3 regions of the Janthinobacterium sp. JF4 genome follow, and region 3 is predicted to be linked to each of the others. Evidence: predicted binding sites of a transcription regulator. Region 3 holds the regulator's gene; each other region holds the start of a gene.
What was found. Region 3 encodes NrdR, which represses ribonucleotide reductase genes. Its sites were predicted from a motif close to CACNANATNTNGTG; they were not measured.
Positions count from the first base shown of each region.

Region 1: a site for NrdR is predicted at 862-875, ahead of AC54AF_RS05125 (ribonucleoside-diphosphate reductase subunit alpha). Genes of this name have one in related genera too.
Region 2: a site for NrdR is predicted at 1,368-1,381, ahead of AC54AF_RS21735 (ribonucleoside triphosphate reductase). Genes of this name have one in related genera too.

Region 1 is NZ_JCAQAV010000003.1:314,589-316,787, forward strand. It holds gene AC54AF_RS05115 (sigma 54-interacting transcriptional regulator) at 1-159, shown strand, start outside; gene ampD (1,6-anhydro-N-acetylmuramyl-L-alanine amidase AmpD) at 137-748, shown strand; gene AC54AF_RS05125 (ribonucleoside-diphosphate reductase subunit alpha) at 1,141-2,199, shown strand, end outside.
Region 2 is NZ_JCAQAV010000037.1:45,989-48,187, forward strand. It holds gene AC54AF_RS21735 (ribonucleoside triphosphate reductase) at 1-1,321, opposite strand, end outside; gene AC54AF_RS21740 (hypothetical protein) at 1,440-1,856, opposite strand; gene ubiU (ubiquinone anaerobic biosynthesis protein UbiU) at 2,018-2,199, shown strand, end outside.
Region 3 is NZ_JCAQAV010000042.1:39,505-41,703, forward strand. It holds gene pilV (type IV pilus modification protein PilV) at 1-439, opposite strand, end outside; gene nrdR (transcriptional regulator NrdR) at 648-1,112, opposite strand; gene glyA (serine hydroxymethyltransferase) at 1,257-2,199, opposite strand, start outside.

The sequences.
Region 1 (2,199 bases), on a different contig from region 3:
GCCGAGCGCGACATGATCATGCTGGCGCTGGTGCAGGCGCGCTACCACCGCGCGCGGGCGGCGCGGCAGCTGGGCCTGAGCGTGCGCCAGTTGCGTTACCGCATGCAGAAATTGACGATACAGGAAGCTTTGCTTGATGAGCGCATGGACGATAGATGAAGATGGCTGGTGCGACGGCGCGCTGCGCTATGACTCCCAATACTACGATGCGCGCCCGGACGGTGCGCAAGTCGATTTGCTGGTGATCCATAACATCAGCTTGCCGGGTGGCCACTTCGGCGGACCGCATGTGACGGACTTGTTTACGGGCCGGGTAGATTATAATGCCGATCCTTCTTTCACCGACCTGCGTGGCTTGCAGGTGTCGGCGCACTTTTTTGTGCGGCGCGATGGTGCTCTGCTGCAATATGTTTCTGCTGATCAACGTGCCTGGCATGCGGGCGCGTCCACCTTTGAAGGACGCCCGCAGTGCAATGGCTATTCCATCGGTATCGAAATGGAAGGCGCGGACGATGTGCCTTTCCAGCGGCGGCAATACCATGTCCTGGCGACGCTGACGGCGGCGCTGGTGGCGCGCTACGGCTTGTCCCAGGTGCGCGGCCACGAGCATATCGCGCCGGGAAGGAAGACGGATCCGGGGCCGTTTTTTGACTGGCATTTTTATCAAGAATGCTGGATGGAAACCTTGCGCGGGCAGCCTGCGTTAGCGCTTACTTCGCGGGGATTGGGCTTTCCATCCATGCCCTGAAAAGTCAACCGAAATCGTATATGAAAATACAAAAAATTACGCCGGCGGATGCCGGAAAACTATTGCATCCCCCTCCGATGGGCACTACAATTAGTGCAGAAGTTGGATGTAAAGACTATATGTAGTGCCATCACAGACGTTTTCAGAATTATTGTCAAAGCTACCCGGATTGCTGATAAAGCACTGGAACTGGCGGCTCATCACCCTTGATCGTGTTTCGCGCCAGCCGTGCAGTGCGGTGTGGCGATATGGATTCTGATCCTGTTGTAGGCATTATGAAATTACTATTTAGCAACAAATATCTGAAGAAACCCTGACCATCGGGCGTTCTATTCAACAACACACGCGGCAGCAAAACTGCAGGCTGACTTTAGCTGACAACGGGAGCTTCAATGCAATCACCACAAGATATTTCCATCCATCCAACGCCAGTATCGCCAGCGCCAGGCGCGGCCAACAGCGTGGCGAGCACGGGCGCGGCATTGGGCGACTATCGCATCATCCGCCGCAACGGCGCGGTGGTGGCATTTGAGCCTTCGAAGATCGCCATCGCCATGACCAAGGCGTTTTTGGCCGTTAACGGCGGCCAGGGCGCCGCCTCGGCACGCGTCCGCGAACTGGTGGAACAGCTGACCGACGGCGTCGTCGCCGCGCTGGTGCGCCGCCATCCGGGCGGCGGCACCTTCCATATCGAAGACGTGCAAGACCAGGTGGAACTGTCGCTGATGCGTTCGGGCGAGCACGACGTGGCGCGTGCCTATGTGCTGTACCGCGCCAAGCACATGGAAGAACGCCGCCTGCAGAAGGAAGCGCTGGGCGCTTCCGCGCAAGTTTCCGCACCGCAATTAAATGTCACCGACAACGGCGTGCGCCGTCTGCTGGACATGCAGGAAGTGCGCGACCTGATCAACGCCGCCTGCGCCGGCCTGGAAAAGCACGTCGACGCCGACGCCATCCTGGCTGAAACGGTGAAGAACCTGTACGACGGCGTGCCCGTCGAAGAGCTGCACAAGTCGGCCATCCTGGCGGCGCGCGCGCTGATGGAAAAAGACCCGGCCTACAGCCAGGTCACGGCCCGCATCCTGCTGCACACGGTGCGCAAGGAAGTGTTCGGCAAGGAAGTGCCGCAAGCGGCCGCTGCCGCCGAATACCTGACGTATTTCCCGCAGTACATCGCCAAGGGCATCGCCAACGACCTGCTGAACCCGGTACTCGCCAGCTTCGACCTGGAACGCCTGGCAAAAGCCATCGTGGCCGACCGCGACTTGCAATTTGGCTACATCGGCCTGCAAACCCTGTATGACCGCTACTTCCTGCACATCCATGACGTGCGCATCGAAATGCCGCAAGCGTTCTACATGCGCGTGGCCATGGGCCTGTCGCTGAACGAAGCGGACCGCGAAGCGCGCGCCATCGAGTTCTACAAGCTGCTGTCCTCGTTCGACTTCATG
Region 2 (2,199 bases), on a different contig from region 3:
CTTCCAGGTTGTACATATGGCCCGTCTCTTCCTGGAATTGCACCATGCGGGCGCGCACGTGGTCGAGCAGGCGCATGGCCAGCGCATGACCTTCTGGCGCCGTGATGTCGTAGGCGTCGCCGCTGAAATTGCGGATCATTTCGTTGATGCCGTTGACGCCCAGGGTGGAAAAGTGGTTGCGCAGGGTGCCCAGGTAGCGCTTCGTGTAGGGGAACAGGCCTTGCTGCATCAGTTCCTCGATGGTGTGGCGCTTGATTTCCAGGCTGGTCTTGCCCAGTTCCAGCAGGCGGTCCAGATCGGCCAGCAAGGCTGGCTCGTCGCCGCGCCACAGGTGGCCCAGGCGCGCGCAGTTGATGGTCACCACGCCCAGGGAACCGGTCTGCTCGGCCGAGCCGAACAGGCCGTTGCCGCGTTTCAGCAGTTCGCGCAAGTCCAGCTGCAATCGGCAGCACATGGAGCGGATCATGTTCGGCTTGAGTTCCGAATTGATGAAGTTCTGGAAGTAGGGCAGGCCGTAGCGGGCCGTCATCTCGAACAGGCGTTCCGCATTTTCGCTATGCCAGTCGAAGTCCTCGGTGATGTTATACGTCGGGATGGGGAAGGTGAAGACGCGGCCCTTGGCGTCGCCCGCCATCATGATCTCGATGTAGGCGCGGTTGATCATGTCCATCTCCGCCTGCAGCTCGCCATAGCTGAAGCCCATCTCCTGGCCGGCGATGACGGGAATCTGCTCGCGCAGGTCGTCCGGGCAGACCCAGTCGAAGGTGAGGTTGGTAAACGGCGTCTGCGTGCCCCAGCGCGATGGCACGTTGAGGTTGAAGATCAGCTCCTGCATGTACTGGCGCACGTCTTCGTAGCGCAGGCTGTCCTTGCGGATGTAGGGCGCCATGTAGGTGTCGAAGGAGCTGAACGCCTGCGCGCCGGCCCATTCGTTTTGCAGGGTGCCGAGGAAATTGACGATCTGCCCGATGGCGCTCGACATGTGTTTCGGAGGACCCGATTCGATCTTGCCCGGCACGCCATTCAAGCCTTCGTGCAGCAGGGTGCGCAGCGACCAGCCGGCGCAATAGCCGGCCAGCATGTCGAGGTCGTGGATGTGCAGCGCCGCTTCGCGGTGCGCCGCGCCCACTTCCGGCGGATACACCTGGTCCAGCCAGTAGTTGGCGATGACCTTGCCCGACACATTGAGTATCAGGCCGCCCAGCGAGTAACCCTGATTGGCGTTGGCGTTCACGCGCCAGTCGCGCCGCTCCAGGTATTCATTGATGGACGCGGCGACATCGACCTGGCCGCGTGTGGGGGAAACTGCATTTGTCGTCATGAAACCTCCAATAAACACAACATGCGGTGTTTTTATGGAGATTAATCACTAAATGTAGTGACGTCAAAGGGCGCGTGCAGTTGCGTGACGAATCCTTGATGCAGGTGAAAAAACCACCTTAGCCGGTTTTGTTCCAGCGCGTTTCGCGCAGGATCAGCCAGCTCGCGCAAAAGAACGCGGCGCCGCAGGCGGCGATGCTGGCGACGGAGGCGGGCAGCACGTGCGCCCAGATTTCCAGCGGCGAATAGGTACTCCAGCTGGCCACGCGCGCGTCGAAGGTGACGTAGTTCGCCAGCAGCCAATAGACGGCCAGCAGGCCCGTGCAGAAGGCAGCCTGACGCAGCAGCGGCATTTGGCGGCGCGCGAACACGGCCAGCAGGAATAGCAGCAGCACGCCCGGATACGCGCCCAGCACCTCCGGCGACAGCACGGAGATGGTCCCTGCGTCATAGCCATCGACCGGGCCGGCCCACTGCACTTGCAGCGCGGTGAGGAACAGGGTGAGCAGGAAAATCAGCAGCGGTTTGCGGGTCATGGCGGGCAATCGGACAGGGAGAAAAGTGGGCATTTTACAGCCAGGTCAAGCAAGTTGAACGCGCGCCAGCCATGCATGCATTCCTTCACCTGCGTCAAGGACTGGGCGGTATGGGCGGGGCTATAGTCTGCACCCTGAGCCGATACAGGACTGTGAACATCATGATGCTTGAATCAACCACCGCCACCCGCGTGGCCGGACCGCTGGAACTGGTCTGCCCCGCCGGCAGCCTGCCTGCCTTGAAAGCGGCCGTCGACAATGGCGCCGACACCGTGTACCTGGGTTTTCGCGATGCCACGAATGCGCGCAATTTCGCCGGCCTCAATTTCGACGAGAAGGCCAT
Region 3 (2,199 bases):
CTTGGGCGGCGGCGTCCCACGCGGGAGCATCGCGGCAGATATGCAGACGCGCGCCTGGCAAGGCAGCATGCAGCCCTTGCTTCCACTCGGCGATGTCGAATTGCGCCAGTTCGGCCGCGCTGCAGGCGCTAGCACCGAAGCAGTCCGGCGCGCCACCGCCAGCTTCGGCAGCGTCCGCCGCCGCGTAGGCCACGTTCAGGTAGGGGTTGCCCGTATCGGGTCCATTCATGAGCACGCTGTTCGCGCGCATGCGCTCGGCCATGCTGGCGGCCAGCTGCACGCCCACCGACAACAGCGCCGACTCGTGGCGCGCGCGCAGGGAGTGCAGTTGCAGGATGCTGGCACCAAGCAAGCCTAGCGCCAACAGCAGCAGCGACACGAGCACCTCGACGAGGCTGCTGCCACCCGCAGGAAACATAGTGCGACCGCCATTGCGCATGTGCTACTCCCTTCCGCAGAAAGAGTCGCAAGATCAGGCGGCCCAGCTACAAGATAGGCGCGCGCAAGAAGCCGGGTCTGCGCTGGCGCAAACAACACGGCGATAATTGAGAAGGACAGCGTTGGGATTGATCAGGCTGCTTGCCAGGCGAACGCTGGCATGATGAAGACGGGGCGCATGAGCGGCCCCGTTGTCGGAAAAGTGTACGTCAGGGCTTGCTGCGTGCCTGCCCCACTTCGGCGATCGCATCCTGGAACTCGGCCAGGTCTTCGAAATTCTTGTAGACGGAGGCGAAGCGGATATAGGCGATCTTGTCGAGGCGCTTGAGTTCTTGCATGACGAGCTCGCCGATATAGCCGGAATCGACTTCGCGCAAGCCGCTGGTGAGCAGTTTTTCCTGGATGGAGGCGATGGCCGTATCCACGGAGGCGGCCGCGACGGGACGCTTGCGCAAGGCCAGCATCAAACTGCCGCGCAACTTATCCGCAGCGAACTCCGTCCGGCTGCCATTCTTTTTGACGACGGCCGGCATGATAAGTTCAATGCGTTCGTAAGTCGTAAAACGCTTGTCGCATTTGCCGCAGCGGCGGCGGCGCCGAATGGCATCCCCTTCCTCCGATACGCGCGTATCGAGAACCTGGGTGTCGCCGTGCTGGCAAAATGGACATTTCATGGGCTGGCTACAACTTTATAGTAATAATTACGGGAAATCGCCGCCCTTGTACAAAGGGCGCCCGAATCACTCCGGGCGCCCTTGGGCACGACTGGAATGTGTCAGACAGAATCTTACTCCGTATGACACATTCTGGACAAATAATTATGCGTACACCGGATGCGCGTCGGCCAGCACTTTCACGGCCGCTTTCACGCGCTCGATGGTGGCGGCGTCATGCGGATTGTCCAGCACGTCGGCGATCAGGTTGCCCACTTCTTCCGCTTGCGCTTCCTTGAAACCGCGCGTCGTCATCGCCGGGCTGCCCAGGCGGATGCCCGAGGTGACGAAGGGTTTTTGCGGGTCGTTCGGGATGCCGTTCTTGTTGCAGGTGATGTGCGCGGAACCGAGGATGGCTTCGGCTTCCTTGCCCGTCAGGTTCTTGGCGCGCAGGTCGACCAGCATGACGTGCGACTCGGTGCCGCCGGACACGATGCGCAGGCCGCGCTTGATCAGGGTTTTCGCCAGCACGTCGGCGTTCTTGATCACTTGCTTCTGGTATTCGACGAATTCAGGGCTCAGCGCTTCCTTGAAGGCGACAGCCTTGCCGGCGATCACGTGCATCAGCGGGCCGCCCTGGATGCCAGGGAAGATGGCCGAGTTGATGGCTTTTTCGTGCTCGGCCTTCATCAGGATGATGCCGCCGCGCGGGCCGCGCAGCGATTTGTGCGTGGTCGAGGTGACGAAGTCGGCGAACGGCACCGGGTTCGGGTACAGGCCGGCGGCGATCAGGCCGGCGTAGTGGGCCATGTCGACCATGAAATAGGCGCCAACTTCCTTGGCGATCTTGCCGAAGCGTTCGAAGTCGATCTTTTTCGAGAACGCGGAGGCGCCGGCGATGATCAGTTTCGGCTTGCGTTCGCGGGCCAGGCGCTCCATTGCCTCGTAGTCGATGTCTTCTTCCGCCGTCAAGCCATACGACACGACGTCAAACCATTTGCCGGACATGTTCAGCGGCATGCCGTGGGTCAGGTGGCCGCCTTCGGCCAGCGACATACCCATGATCAGGTCGCCTGGTTTCAACATGGCAAAGAACACGCCCTGGTTC